Regions from separate parts of the Pseudomonas sp. Hz4 genome, predicted to be linked through region 3. Evidence: predicted binding sites of a transcription regulator. Region 3 holds the regulator's gene; each other region holds the start of a gene.

What was found. The regulator sigma-54, encoded in region 3, starts transcription at its own class of promoters, with help from an activator protein. The targets are predictions, from matches to a motif close to ANTGGCATNNANNTTGCTNT.
Region 1: glnK (P-II family nitrogen regulator) is a predicted target of sigma-54. The motif match lies at 2,174-2,193, and genes of this name have one in related genera.
Region 2: glnA (glutamate--ammonia ligase) is a predicted target of sigma-54. The motif match lies at 2,220-2,239, and genes of this name have one in related genera.
Region 4: nirB (nitrite reductase large subunit NirB) is a predicted target of sigma-54. The motif match lies at 1,712-1,731, and genes of this name have one in related genera.

What each region holds. Positions count from the first base shown of each region.
Region 1 is NZ_CM142719.1:5,923,932-5,927,746, forward strand. Features, by position in the region: gene ACYZTR_RS27400 (secondary thiamine-phosphate synthase enzyme YjbQ) at 1-37, opposite strand, end outside; gene ACYZTR_RS27405 (ammonium transporter) at 253-1,590, opposite strand; gene glnK (P-II family nitrogen regulator) at 1,626-1,964, opposite strand; gene ACYZTR_RS27415 (accessory factor UbiK family protein) at 2,386-2,646, shown strand; gene ACYZTR_RS27420 (BRO-N domain-containing protein) at 3,088-3,609, shown strand; gene ACYZTR_RS27425 (HigA family addiction module antitoxin) at 3,661-3,815, opposite strand, start outside.
Region 2 is NZ_CM142719.1:568,892-572,706, reverse strand. Features, by position in the region: gene typA (translational GTPase TypA) at 1-411, opposite strand, end outside; gene thiI (tRNA uracil 4-sulfurtransferase ThiI) at 551-2,005, opposite strand; gene glnA (glutamate--ammonia ligase) at 2,336-3,742, shown strand.
Region 3 is NZ_CM142719.1:1,201,168-1,204,982, reverse strand. Features, by position in the region: gene lptC (LPS export ABC transporter periplasmic protein LptC) at 1-84, shown strand, start outside; gene lptA (lipopolysaccharide transport periplasmic protein LptA) at 71-619, shown strand; gene lptB (LPS export ABC transporter ATP-binding protein) at 619-1,344, shown strand; gene ACYZTR_RS05325 (RNA polymerase factor sigma-54) at 1,528-3,021, shown strand; gene hpf (ribosome hibernation-promoting factor, HPF/YfiA family) at 3,095-3,403, shown strand; gene ptsN (PTS IIA-like nitrogen regulatory protein PtsN) at 3,416-3,815, shown strand, end outside.
Region 4 is NZ_CM142719.1:2,796,123-2,799,937, forward strand. Features, by position in the region: gene ACYZTR_RS12795 (NAD(P)H-dependent oxidoreductase) at 1-658, shown strand, start outside; gene ACYZTR_RS12800 (hypothetical protein) at 807-1,031, shown strand; gene ACYZTR_RS12805 (acyl-CoA dehydrogenase family protein) at 979-1,206, shown strand; gene nirB (nitrite reductase large subunit NirB) at 1,759-3,815, shown strand, end outside.

The sequences.
Region 1 (3,815 bases), 1.2 Mb from region 3:
GCCTCGCCCGCAGGGTAATCAGAGTCTGTTGCCACATACAGTTCTCCGCACGTTCGGGGCGCATTCTAGCGCGCTCTGGGAAAAAACAAAGGCCCTAATATTCCTTCAATCATGTAAGCCATTGGCCGCAGAAAAACGCTCGTCGTAAACGCCACTAAACGTGTACGAAAAAACCTTTCAGCAGTTCCTTCACTGACAAACTCCAGACAAAAAAATGCCCGGCAAGCCGGGCAAGTTTTTTTGCGCGCGTACTTACAAGTTGTAGCCGCGTTCGTTGTGGAGGGCCAGATCGATGCCGACCGCCTCTTCTTCCTCAGTGATACGCAGACCCATGACGGCGTCCAGGACCTTGAGGATGATGTAGGTGACGATCGCGGTGTAGATCACCGTGAAGCCCACGCCTTTCATCTGAATCCAGACTTGTGCACCGATGTCGGTGACGGTGCCAAAGCCACCCAGGGCCGGTGCAGCGAACACACCCGTCAGGATCGCGCCGAGAATACCGCCGATACCGTGCACACCGAAGGCGTCCAGGGAGTCGTCATAACCGAGTTTGCGTTTCAGGGTGGTGGCGCAGAAGAAGCACACCACGCCGGCTGCCAGGCCGATGACCAGAGCGCCCATCGGGCCTACGGTGCCAGCGGCTGGTGTGATTGCAACCAGACCGGCCACAACACCCGAAGCGATACCCAGAGCACTTGGTTTACCGTGAGTGATCCACTCAGCGAACATCCAACCCAATGCAGCGGCGGCGGTTGCGATCTGGGTCACCAGCATCGCCATACCCGCAGTGCCGTTGGCCGCCGCAGCGGAACCGGCGTTGAAGCCGAACCAGCCGACCCACAGCATGGCAGCGCCCATCAGGGTGTAACCAAGGTTGTGCGGCGCCATTGGGGTAGTCGGGAAGCCTTTGCGTTTGCCCAATACCAGGCAGGCAATCAGACCGGCCACACCGGCGTTGATGTGCACCACGGTGCCGCCGGCGAAGTCCAGCACGCCCCAGTCCCACATCAGGCCGCCGTTACCGGACCAGACCATGTGCGCAATCGGCGCATAAACCAGGGTGAACCAGACGCCCATGAAGATCAGCATCGCGGAGAACTTCATCCGCTCGGCGAAGGCACCGACGATCAGCGCAGGGGTGATGATGGCGAAGGTCATCTGGAAGGTGATGAACACCGCCTCAGGGAACAGCGCCGCGGGACCGGTCAGGCTCGATGGCGTGACACCGGCGAGGAATGCCTTGCCCATGCCGCCGAAGAATGAGTTGAAGTTGACGACGCCCTGTTCCATGCCGGTGGTGTCGAACGCGATGCTGTAGCCATAAATGACCCACAGAATGCTGATCAGACCGGTAATGGCGAAGCACTGCATCATCACGGAAAGAATGTTTTTGGAGCGAACCATGCCGCCGTAGAACAGCGCGAGGCCGGGAATGGTCATGAACAGCACGAGGGCTGTCGAGGTCATCATCCAGGCGGTGTCGCCGGAGTTGAGGACGGGGGCCGCCACTTCGTCTGCCGCCATAGCCAGGCTGGGCATTACGAGGGACAACAGGGCTCCTAGCCCTGCGAATTTACGCAGAGTCATATTGTTTTCTCCTGGGGCGTTGGGTGTGTGGCGGCTTAGATTGCGTCGGTATCGGTTTCGCCGGTACGGATGCGAATCGCCTGTTCCAGATTGACCACGAAGATCTTGCCGTCACCGATCTTGCCGGTGTTGGCAGCCTTGGTTATCGCCTCGATAACCCGGTCAAGATCCTTGTCGTCAATGGCGACATCAATCTTCACCTTTGGCAGGAAATCGACCACGTATTCCGCGCCGCGATACAGCTCGGTGTGACCCTTCTGCCGACCGAAGCCTTTGACTTCAGTAACGGTAATGCCCTGTACGCCAATCTCGGACAGCGACTCGCGTACGTCGTCCAGTTTGAACGGCTTGATGATGGCAGTGACTAGCTTCATGAAAACTCTCTCCCGAATTTGGTGGACTTGCCCCAGGAAAACAAACCCGACTCAAGTCTAAGCGCAGTGCCTGGCTTTGTAACGCATCGTCGGCCTTACCTGCCCGTCCGACGCCTGCTAACCACTCCGCACGAAACACTTTCCCCCCGTTCCGCTTGGCGCACTGCATTCGTCACAGCGACTGCATCAGTGCATGGGTCACTACCGACTAAGCAGAAAGCTTGCCATCTCGCCAAAACCCACTGATTTCAAGCCCTTGGCCGCTGCCGCAAACTACTTCGCTGCAATGACCCGACTGATACGCACAACAACAGTGCATTGCCGTCCGTCCGCATGCGCGAAAAGCGTGCAGCCCTGACTGCGAGATTGACTATCGACAGTGCGTGATACACTGCCCGCCATTGTTGACAGGACATTTCCCATGCTCGCCCCCAAAGACTTCCTCGATGCCCTGAGCGGCACCGCCTCCCGCCTCTTCAACGGCGACACCCCACTGCCGAAAAGCGAAATCGAAAGCCAGTTCAAGGCCCTGTTGCAGAGCGGCTTCAGCAAGCTGGATCTGGTGAGCCGGGAAGAATTCGATAGCCAGATGGTTGTGCTGGCACGGACGCGGGCACGGCTGGAAAGTCTTGAGGCGAAAGTGGCGGAGTTGGAAGCGAAGCTCAATCCACCGACCGAATAACACCACCGCTCAACTGTGGGAGCGAGCTTGCTCGCGATAAGGGTCGCCTCAGTCTTCCAGCCATCCCACACTGGACCGACCACTCCTGTAGGAGCTGCCGAAGGCTGCGATCTTTTGATCTTCCGCCCCGCCACTATCTCGGCAACGTCCTACAAAGATCACACCGCCGTCCGATTGCGCCACAAAGCCCCGGTTCCTAAGCTCACCCAATGCTGAATGTTCAGCACTGGGTTTGGCGACCCGGATAGCATGTGACGCACCGCAACCACGTTCGACTCTGGGCATTATTCCCCTCTCGAATTATGGCGGCTGGGCGTGGGAGACCTTCGGGTCTGCCGGTTTTTCGCATGCACCGGTTCGCCAACCCGCGCACAGCTGCCACCCTTTTCGTTTGGCGACGATCAGCGGCAGTTTCCTTCATGCGAGTTTGAGTGATGCTCTATGGACGACAACTATCTGATCCCACACACCTTCACCCGCCACAAACTCCACCTCCACGCCCTCCTCCTGGAAAACCAGGCCTGGTTCAGCGCACGCGAACTCGGCCGATTGCTCAGACTATTCCTCGACGAACGAGCACTACGCAAACTCGATTCCGACCAGCGCCAATCTGTGCGAATGCTCATCCACGGCACGGTAGAAGACACACTGCTGATCAGCGAATCCGGCGTCTATGCATTACTGGTCTACCACTACTGCCCCGAATACCGAGGCCTGCGCGAATGGCTGACCCACGACGTAGTGCCAGCCCTCAGAGATGCCCAACAGCCAACGTCAACCGAACGCCCGATCCTGAGCCTGTTGAACTGGCCAGAGATGTCGCTGAGTTTGCTGCACTGGAATAACCAACCGTGGATTCGCTTGCAGGATGTTCCGCACATGCTGGCGGATAGTGAACGGCCGCAGCCTGCGGCCAATGCACCGTGGTGGAAGCGTGCTTCCCGAATACTCCAGGCATTCTGAACGACAAAAAAACCCCACGTTATAGCGTGGGGTTCGTTCAGGAATTGAGGATCAGGCGCAGTGCGGAAGCCGCTCAACCTGATCCCGGATCGCGGCCCCTCGCTCAATCTCGGCTTTGCGCAAATCGTAAGTCGATTGCAGGTTCAGCCAAAATTCCGGGGTCGTGTCCAGACAGATAGATAGCCTTAGAGCCATATCAGCGCTGA
Region 2 (3,815 bases), 630 kb from region 3:
CGGACGCGCGCCTGGACGGTCAACCTTGTTGATGACCACGATTGGACGCAGGCCGGCTTCGAAAGCCTTCTTGGTCACAAAACGGGTTTGCGGCATAGGGCCGTCTTGGGCGTCAACCAGCAGCAGAACGGAGTCAACCATCGACATTACGCGTTCAACTTCGCCGCCGAAGTCGGCGTGGCCCGGGGTGTCCACGATGTTGATGTGGTGGCCGTTCCAGTTGATGGCGGTGTTTTTCGCCAGAATGGTAATACCGCGCTCTTTCTCCTGGTCGTTGGAGTCCATCACGCGCTCGTCGTTGAGCTCGTTGCGCTCCAGGGTGCCGGATTGACGCAAGAGTTTGTCTACCAGGGTGGTCTTACCATGGTCAACGTGAGCAATGATGGCGATGTTGCGTAGATTTTCGATCACTTGTGTATCTCGATCAGAGGATTCGGTGTGCTGACAAGTCTTGGCAGCGATTAACAGTAGAGTCAGGCCTTGCCGTTACAGCTTGACGGCGGCGTCGGGGGGCCGGTGACGCAGGCCACAGGCAAACAGCCCCGGGCTCTTAGCTCGGTCGATAAACGCGCACATTGGCATGCCCCTCACTGAGCAAATGGTGGGCATGCAGGCGACTCATCACGCCTTTGTCGCAATACAGCAGGTACTGGCGAGTAGGGTCCAGTTCCTTGAAACGAGCGTTCAATGCATAAAACGGCATCGCTTGTACCTCGATGCCAGCCAAGCCCAGCGGGTCATCTTCAGCGGCATCCGGGTGACGGATGTCGATAACGATCTGACCGGCCAGCGCTTCGCTGACTTCTTCAATCTGCAAGTCCTGGCCCAATTCGTCGATCACGCGATCGATCGGCACCAGCTTGGCGTTCTCGAGCGCACGCTCAAGCACTGCCATGTCGAACTGTTGTTCTTCGTACTCCACGCGCGGACGCTTGGCGTGGGTCTTGGGGTTCACCGAGATGACCCCGCAGTATTCCGGCATGTGCTTGGCGAAGTCGGCAGTACCGATTTCGTTGGCCAGGTCGATGATGTCCTGCTTGTGACTGGCGATCAGCGGACGCAAGACCAGCTTGTCGGTCACGCAGTCGATCACGGACAGGTTCGGCAGCGTCTGGCTCGACACCTGGGAAATCGCTTCGCCAGTGACCAGCGCATCGATGTCCAGCCGATCGGCAATACGGGAAGCAGCGCGCAACATCATACGCTTCAAAACTACACCCATATGACTGTTATCGACTTTACCGAGAATTTCTCCCAGTACTTCCTCGAACGGCACACTCACAAATAACACGCGTTGGGAGCTGCCGTACTTCTTCCAGATGAAGTGCGCAACTTCCATAACGCCCAATTCATGGGCTCGTCCGCCCAGATTGAAGAAGCAAAAATGGCTCATCAGCCCGCGGCGCATGATCTGGTAGGCGGCGACGGTGGAATCGAAACCGCCAGACATCAGCACAAGTGTCTGTTCCAGGGCACCCAGCGGATAACCGCCGATGCTGTTGTGCTGGCTGTGGATCACAAACAACCGTTTGTCGCGAATTTCGATGCGAACTTCGATTTCCGGGTCTTTCAGCGAGATTCCGGCGGCGCCGCACTGACGACGCAGTTGGCTGCCGACGTATTTCTCGACGTCCATCGAGGTGAACTCGTGCTTGCCGGCACGCTTGCAGCGCACCGAAAAGATCTTCCCGGCCAACGCATCACCGAAGTGCTGCTTGCAATTGGCGACGATGTCGTCGAAGTCGCCCAGCGGGTATTCGTCGACCTGCAGGAAATGCGCGATACCCGGCATGCAGCTCAGGCGCTCGGTCATCTCCTTCAAGGCTTTGGGCTCGCTGACGCGGGTTTCCAGCTCGAGATTGTCCCACACACCGTTCACCACCACAGCCGGGTCCAGGTCGCGGAGCACGGTACGGATGTTTTTGGCCAACTGGCGGATGAAACGCATCCGTACCGGGCGGCTCTTGATGGTGATCTCGGGGAAGACTTTTACGATTAGTTTCATGAAAACAGCGCGCGCTGGGCCAGCCGAAAAAGGGGGGCGCGGATTATAGCGGAAATTGCTCAAGGTTTAACCAGTTAATGTGCAGAAGGTTTTGCGCGCACCAAAACAGGTCGCTTGTTGAATTTAACGCTACATTACGGGGCGCGATTTCCAGTTCTGCGCTCCTTTGTTCCTTTATAAGCGTGATATTGGGGCAAAAAACCCATGGTTGGGCACTGGCATGCAATTTGCTCCCTTGTGAGGCAGGTTGCCTTGGCAGAGTATTCGCGCCGGCATCACCCACATTCCAAGGGCATCCACTACTAAGCCCGAAGCCACCCGGAGGACACTATGTCGAAGTCGGTTCAACTCATCAAAGATCATGACGTCAAATGGATTGATCTGCGCTTCACGGACACCAAAGGCACTCAGCACCACGTGACCATGCCGGCTCGCGACGCGCTGGATGACGCTTTCTTTGAAGAAGGCAAAATGTTCGACGGTTCCTCCATCGCCGGCTGGAAAGGCATCGAAGCCTCCGACATGATCCTGCTGCCGGACGACAGCACTGCCGTTCTCGACCCGTTCACCGAAGATCCAACGCTGATCATCGTTTGTGACGTAATCGAGCCTTCGACCATGCAAGGCTACGATCGCGACCCACGTGCGATCGCCAAGCGTGCCGAGGAGTACCTGAAGTCGACCGGTATCGGCGATACCGTTTTCGTTGGCCCGGAGCCTGAGTTCTTCATCTTCGATCAGGTGAAGTTCAAGTCCGACATTTCCGGCTCGATGTTCAAAATCTTCTCTGAACAAGGTTCGTGGATGTCCGACCAAGACATCGAAGGCGGCAACCATGGCCACCGCCCAGGCATCAAAGGTGGTTACTTCCCGGTTCCACCGTTCGACCACGACCACGAAATCCGTACCTCCATGTGCAACGCCATGGAAGAAATGGGCCTGGTCATCGAAGTTCACCACCACGAAGTGGCGACTGCCGGTCAGAACGAAATCGGTGTGAAGTTCAACACCCTGGTAGCCAAGGCTGACGAAGTTCAGACCCTGAAGTACTGCGTACACAACGTGGCTGTCGCTTATGGCCGCACCGCGACCTTCATGCCTAAGCCTCTGTACGGCGACAACGGCTCGGGTATGCACGTTCACCTGTCCATCGCCAAAGATGGCAAGAACACCTTCGCTGGCGAAGGCTATGCCGGCCTGTCCGATACCGCTCTGTTCTTCATCGGCGGCATCATCAAGCACGGTAAGGCCCTGAACGGCTTCACCAACCCGTCGACCAACTCCTACAAGCGTCTGGTCCCAGGTTTCGAAGCACCGGTAATGCTGGCCTACTCGGCTCGTAACCGCTCCGCTTCGATCCGCATTCCTTACGTGTCCAGCCCTCGCGCTCGCCGTATCGAAGCCCGCTTCCCGGATCCAGCAGCCAACCCGTACCTGGCCTTCGCTGCTCTGGTAATGGCCGGCCTGGACGGTATCCAGAACAAGATCCACCCTGGCGATGCTGCTGACAAAAACCTGTATGACCTGCCGCCTGAAGAGGCGAAAGAGATCCCACAAGTGTGCGGCAGCCTGAAAGAAGCCCTGGAAGAGCTGGACAAAGGTCGTGCGTTCCTGACCAAAGGCGGCGTTTTCAGCGACGACTTCATCGACGCTTATATCGCCCTGAAAAGCGAAGAAGAAATCAAAGTACGCACCTTCGTACACCCACTGGAATATGAGCTGTACTACAGCTGCTGATCCGGTATCGCTGCGGCACGCGGCGTGACAAAAAAGAGGCCTCCTTCGGGAGGCCTTTTTTGTGGGCGGTCGT
Region 3 (3,815 bases):
ACTGGCAAGGGAATGAAAGCGTATTTGAAAGAAAGCAGGATACACCTGCTATCGAACGTAAGAGGACAGTATGAGGTTCGTTAAAACCCTCCCTATTTTGCTCGGCCTGAGCGCAGCACTGGGAAGCGTGAGCGCCTGGGCTCTGCCGGACGATCAACAGCAGCCTATCCGCATCCAGGCGGACGATGCCCAACTGGACGACAAGAACGGCATTGCCACCTATAAAGGTGACGTGATCATCACCCAGGGCTCGATGAAGGTCACCGGCAATACGGTGACCATGACCCGCACCCCAGCCGGCGATATCGACGTAGTGACTTCGGTGGGCAACCTCGCCTACTTCGAGCAACTGCAAACGGCAGGCGATACAAAGCCGGTTCAAGGCTATGGCGTCACTATCCAGTACCACGCCTCGCAAGACCGTGTCGTGCTGATCGACCGCGCCAAAGTCATCGACAAGGACGGCAACGTGACCCAGGGCGAAAAAATCGTCTATGACACCAACAAAAAGCTCGCCAGCGCCGGTCGCGCTACGGGCAGCAAGGTCACCGAGTCGCGTCCGCGGATCGACATGGTGATCCAGCCGAAAAAGAAAACCGAAGAGCAAAAGGCCCCGTAATGGCAACTCTGAAAGCTCAGCACTTGGCGAAGAGCTACAAGAGCCGCCAAGTCGTGCGCGACGTCAGCCTGTCGATCGACAGCGGTCAGATCGTCGGCCTGCTGGGTCCCAACGGCGCCGGCAAGACCACCTGTTTCTACATGATTGTCGGCCTGGTACAGGCCGATCAGGGCCGGGTACTGATTGATGACCTGGATGTCAGCCACCAGCCTATGCACGGTCGTGCGAAGGCCGGTATCGGCTATCTTCCGCAAGAAGCATCGATTTTCCGCAAACTCTCGGTAGCCGACAACATCATGGCCATCCTCGAGACCCGCAAGGAACTCGACAAGACCGGTCGTCGCAAAGAGCTGGAAAGCCTGCTGCAGGAATTCCACATCAGCCACATCCGCGACAACCTCGGCATGAGCCTGTCCGGCGGTGAACGCCGCCGCGTGGAAATCGCCAGGGCACTGGCCACCAACCCGAAATTCATCCTCCTCGACGAACCGTTCGCCGGCGTGGACCCGATTTCGGTGGGCGACATCAAGCAGATCATCTATCACCTCAAGGCCAAGGGCATTGGCGTATTGATCACCGACCACAACGTCCGTGAAACCCTGGATATTTGCGAAACCGCTTACATCGTCAACGATGGCCAACTGATTGCCGAGGGTGACTCTGCCACCATCCTGGCCAACGACTTGGTCAAGGAAGTGTATCTGGGTCATGAGTTCCGCCTGTAAGCACTGAGGTGCCTGGCCAGTCGACCGAGCGCTTGTCTCGATAAAAATGAATACTTTTTTATTGTTACAGCGCTCTAGGCAAACGTTGCAGTTTCAGGCATATAATTTGCTTATGTTTGGCGCTCCGGCGCCCTGTAGTGGATGGCGCATGCGCGCCGGCGAATAAGGTGTTAAGCCCCTGCCATGAAACCATCGCTAGTCTTGAGAATGGGCCAGCAGCTGACGATGACACCGCAGCTGCAACAGGCCATCCGCCTGCTCCAATTGTCGACCCTGGACCTGCAACAGGAAATCCAGGAGGCCCTGGAGTCCAATCCGATGCTCGAACGCCAGGAAGAAGGCGACGACTTCGATAACGCCGACCCCTTGGCCGACAAAGCCGAACAGCCTCCCAACGCCGATGTTTCGGAACCCTCCTACCAGGAAACCGCCCCGACGGTGGACAACCTCGAGGAAGGCGACTGGAACGAGCGCATTCCCAACGAACTGCCCGTCGACACCGCGTGGGAAGACGTCTACCAGACCAGCACCAGCAGCCTGCCGAGCAACGATGACGACGAGTGGGATTTCACCACCCGTACATCGGCCGGCGAAAGCCTGCAAAGCCACTTGCTGTGGCAACTGAACCTGGCACCGATGTCCGACACTGATCGCCTGATTGCCGTGACCCTGATCGACTGCATCAACAATCAGGGCTACCTGGACGAAACCCTCGAGGAGATTCTCGAAGCCTTCGATCCGGAACTGGACATCGAACTGGACGAAATCGAAGCCGTCCTGCACCGCATCCAGCAATTCGAACCCGCTGGCATCGGCGCCCGTAACCTGGGCGAATGCCTGCTGCTGCAATTGCGTCAGTTGTCCGTCAAGACCCCTTGGCTGGTCGAGGCCAAACGCCTGGTCACCGATTACATCGACCTGCTCGGCAGCCGCGATTACAGCCAGCTGATGCGTCGCATGAAGCTCAAGGAAGATGAGCTGCGCCAAGTGATTGAACGGGTCCAGAGCCTCAACCCGCGTCCAGGCTCGCAAATCGAGTCCGGCGAAGCCGAATACGTCGTTCCCGACGTGATCGTACGCAAGGACAACGAGCGCTGGCTGGTGGAACTGAACCAGGAATCCGTACCGCGGCTGCGGGTCAACGCTCAATACGCCGGTTTCGTGCGACGCGCCGACACCAGCGCCGACAACACCTTCATGCGCAATCAGTTGCAAGAGGCCCGCTGGTTCATCAAGAGCCTGCAAAGCCGCAATGAAACCCTGATGAAAGTAGCCACCCAGATCGTCGAGCATCAGCGCGGCTTTCTTGAATACGGCGACGAAGCCATGAAACCGCTGGTCCTGCATGACATCGCCGAAGCGGTGGGCATGCATGAGTCGACAATTTCACGGGTGACCACGCAAAAGTTCATGCATACCCCACGGGGCATCTATGAACTGAAATACTTTTTCTCGAGCCACGTCAGCACCTCAGAGGGCGGTGAATGCTCGTCCACGGCGATCCGAGCGATCATCAAAAAACTGGTTGCCGCGGAAAATCAGAAAAAGCCGTTGAGTGACAGCAAGATCGCTGGTTTACTGGAGGCACAAGGCATTCAGGTGGCTCGCCGCACCGTCGCCAAGTACCGCGAATCCCTCGGGATCGCGCCTTCGAGCGAACGCAAGCGGTTGATGTAGAGCCACGCCACAGCGTTCCAGTGGCAGGCATTTCTGCCTGCCGCTTTATGCACTGGCAACGAAGGAGAGCTGTATGCAAGTCAACATCAGTGGACACCAACTGGAAGTGACCGAACCTCTTCGCACCTACATCGGCGAAAAACTCGAACGATTAGAGAGGCATTTCGACAAGATCACCAACGTGCAAGTCACGATGACGGTCGAAAAGCTCAAGCAGAAAATCGAAGCCACGCTGCATATTCCCGGCAATGAAGTGGTCGCCAACGCGGAGCATACCGATATGTACGCGGCGATCGACGCACTGACCGACAAGCTGGATAAACAACTCAAAAAGCATAAGGAAAAGACCCAGAGCCTCCTCCAGGGCGCAACCGGTCGTTAACACTCCCAACCCATGATCCGACTTGAAAGCATCCTGACCCCCGGCCGTTCCCTCGTGAACGTGCCGGGCGGCAGCAAAAAGAAAGCCCTCGAGCAAATTGCCAACCTTATCCACCGCGAAGTGCCGGATTTGGCGATGCAGGATGTCTTCGAGAGTCTGGTCGCCCGTGAAAAACTCGGTTCCACCGGTTTTGGCAACGGCATCGCCATCCCCCACTGTCGCCTGAAGGGCTGCAACTCGCCCATCAGCGCCTTGATGCACCTCGACGCCCCTATCGATTTCGACGCCATCGACGGCGCCCCGGTTGACCTGCTGTTTGTTCTGCTGGTCCCGGAGGCGGCCACCGACGCGCACCTGGAGCTACTGCGCCAGATCGCCAGCATGCTCGATCGCAAGGAAGTGCGCGAAAAAC
Region 4 (3,815 bases), 1.6 Mb from region 3:
GGTGGCCACCCTTGAAGCCCAGGGCCATGAGGTGCAGGTCAGTGACCTGTACAAAATGAACTGGAACCCAGTGGCCAGCGCCGATGACTTTTCCTCGCGGGAGAACTCCGAGTACCTGGTCTATGCGCTGGAGCAACGCCTGGGCGTGAAAAGCCAGTCGCTGGCAGCCGATATCCAGGCGGAACTGGACAAACTGGTGTGGGCCGACCTGTTGATTCTCAACTTCCCGATCTTCTGGTTCTCCGCCCCGGCCATGCTCAAGGGCTGGATCGACCGGGTGCTGGTGTCGGGCATCTGCTACGGCGGCAAGCGCTTCTACGATCAGGGCGGCCTGAGCGGCAAGAAGGCGTTGGTGACGGTGACTCTGGGCGGCCGTGAGCACATGTTCGGTGAAGACGCGATTCATGGCCCGTTGCAGGACATGCTGCGGCCGATCCTGCGCGGTACCCTGGCCTATGTTGGGTTCGAGGTGCTCGAACCTTTCGTCGCCTGGCATGTGCCGTACATCAGCGACGAGGCGCGGCAACGATTCCTGGTTGACTATGACCAGCGTCTGCAACACCTGGCGGACGAGCAACCGTTGGAATTTCCGAGGCTGTCGCAGTTCGATGAGCAGTTGTATCCGCTGAGCCGGCCAGTTGCCGTAGATGCCTATTAACGGCACAAACCCTGAAGAAGCGTGGCTTGCCCGCGATTGCGGTGGGCCAGGCAACATTGATTTTGCCTGAGCCAACGCTTTCGCGGGCAAGCCTCGCTAACGAGCAGAAGGCGCCGCGATGGAGTTTGCGTTCAGCGACGAACAGGAAATGATCCGCGCATCGGCCGAGGGCTTTCTCGCCGATGTCTCGGATTCTACCGCCGTGCGAGCGGCGATGATCAGCGAGCGAGGTTTTGACGAGGCACTCTGGCAGCGCTTGTGCCGCGAAATGTACTGGCCGGCGATTCATATTCCCGAAGCGTACGGCGGGCGAACCGCAGGTGGCCGCCGAGCTGCCACTAGCGGCGGCGCTGGCCAAGGCGCATTGCTCTGAAACCTATTTCCATTGCACGTCCGAGTCGATCCAGTTGCACGGCAGCGTCGGTTTCACTTGGGAATACGAACCGCACCTCTACTTCAAGCGCGCCCGTGCCAGCGAAAGCTTTCTCGGGCTGCCTGCCTGGCACCGCGAGCGGATTGTCGCAGTGATTCTTGGAGAGCAGCCATGAAAATCAGTTTCAGTGAGCAGGTGCCCATAGCTTCGGCCTGGAGTATCAAAAGGTCGATGGCGACACGCCCTTCGATTACGTGACCCGTGGCGCCTGCGCCATGCGGTTCATCGTGGGAATGCGGCGCAAGCGGAGCTGGACGCCAATCAGATTCGCCTAGAGATCGAATATCCGCTGGGTGGTAAATTCTGATCCGGATCGGGATAGCCTTCGTGCACTTTTATAAGGCCGCGGGACACTGCGCTGCACTATGCGAAGGCAAATATCGGACTGTAATGGGCCGCCGTGGTCCATGTTTACCTGCGCAAGTACTGCCAATCGCCGACTGGCACAAAGTCTGCAAGACACTGTTCAGGCCCGCTGTGAATGCAGTCGAGTGGGCAGCCCCCTCGGTCAACGACGATCGATTGGCCGAACAGGTCGTGGGCAACATCGGTGGATCCGGCATAGATGCCTGACTTAGCACCGTAAATGAACAGGCAAAGACGCCTGGAACCGCAAGGTTTCAGGCGTTTTTTTTGCTTTTTGAACAGCTATAGACGGGTGTCTCTTATGAATTCCAATGTTGCCTCTTTGAACAAGCTGCAAACGCTGATCGTGATCGGCAATGGCATGGTCGGACATCATTGCGTCGAACAGCTGATCGAACGCGGTGCCCTCGATCACTATCGCCTGCACGTCTTCAGCGAGGAACCGATGCGTGCCTACGACCGTGTGCACCTTTCCGAATATTTTTCCGGCCGTGATGCCGAGTCGCTGGCCCTCGGTGAAGCCTCGCTGTACCAGACCCCGGGCGTCACCCTGCATCTGGGGGTGCCGGTATTGGAAATCGACCGCGTCCGTCGCCAGGTGATCACCGCGCAAGGCTGCGTCACCTACGACAAATTGGTGCTGGCCACCGGGTCCTATCCATTTGTGCCGCCGATCGAAGGCGCCGAGGGCGATTCGCGGCTGGTGTATCGCACCCTTGAAGACCTCGACGCCATCCGTGCCGCGGCGACCAACGCCCGACGCGGTGTGGTGGTCGGCGGCGGCTTGCTGGGCCTGGAAGCGGCCAATGCCCTGAAAACTCTGGGGCTGGAAGCTCATGTGGTGGAGTTCGCCCCGCGCCTGATGCCGGTGCAGCTGGACGAGTACGGTGGCCTGGCGCTCAAGGCGCAGATCGAACGGCTCGGCGTTGGTGTACACCTGTCGCGCGGAACGCAATCGATCAGCGCAGGCGAGGACTACCGCTACCGGATGAACTTCGCCAATGACGAGTTCCTTGAAACCGACCTGATCGTGTTCTCCGCCGGTATCCGTGCGCAAGATGCGCTGGCCCGTCAATGCTCGCTGGAAGTCGGCCCGCGCGGCGGCGTCGTGATTGACGACCAATGCCTGAGCAGCGATCCGAACATCTACGCCATCGGCGAGTGTGCCGCCTGGAATGGCAGCATTTTTGGCCTGGTCGCCCCGGGTTATCAGATGGCGCGCGGCGTCGCGGCACTGTTGTGCAACGAAGCTGCCGAGCCGTTCATGGGTGCGGACATGTCGACCAAGCTCAAGCTGCTGGGCGTCGATGTCGGTTCCATCGGCGACGCGCACGGCAGCACGCCGGGCGCGCGCAGTTATCAGTTCATGGACGAAACCACGGCCAGTTATCGACGCTTGGTGGTGGATGCGACGGGCAAACACGTACTAGGCGCGGTGCTGGTGGGTGACAACAGCTATTACGACACGCTGCTGCAATACATGCAGAACGCGATTGCGCTGCCGGCGGAACCCGCCAGCCTGATTCTGCCGTCGTCCGAAGGCGCGCCGACCCTGGGCCCGGGCGCCTTGCCCGAATCGGCAACGGTGTGCTCGTGCCACAACGTCACCAAGGGTTCCATTTGCTCGGCCATTGACGGTGGTTGCACTGACCTCGGCCTGCTCAAATCGCAGACCAAAGCCTGCACCGGTTGCGGTGGTTGTGCCGGGCTGCTCAAGCAAGTCTTCGAGCATGAGTTGATTGCCCGTGGCGTCAGCGTCGACAAAAGCTTGTGCGAACACTTTGCCTATACCCGTCAGGAACTCTATGCGCTGGTGCGGGTAGAAGGGGTGATCACCTTCGAAGAACTGCTGGCCAAGCATGGCCGCGGCCACACCGGTTGCGACGTCTGCAAACCGGCGGTGGGCTCAATCCTCGCGTCGTGCTGGAATCAGCCGATCATGGACGCCTCGCTGGTGCCGCTGCAGGACACCAACGACACCTTCATGGCCAACATGCAGAAAAACGGCACCTATTCGGTGGTGCCGCGCATCCCCGGTGGTGAGATCACCGCCGACAAACTGATCGCGATCGGTGTGGTGGCGAAGAAATACGACCTCTACACCAAAATCACCGGCGGCCAGCGTATCGACCTGTTTGGCGCGCAGTTGCATGAACTGCCGGACATCTGGGCCGAGCTGATCGAAGCCGGTTTTGAAACCGGGCACGCCTACGGTAAATCCACCCGGACGGTGAAGTCCTGTGTCGGCAGCACCTGGTGCCGTTATGGCGTGCAGGACAGCGTGCAAATGGCCCTGGCCATCGAGGACCGCTACAAGGGCCTGCGCTCACCGCACAAGCTCAAGTTCGCAGTGTCCGG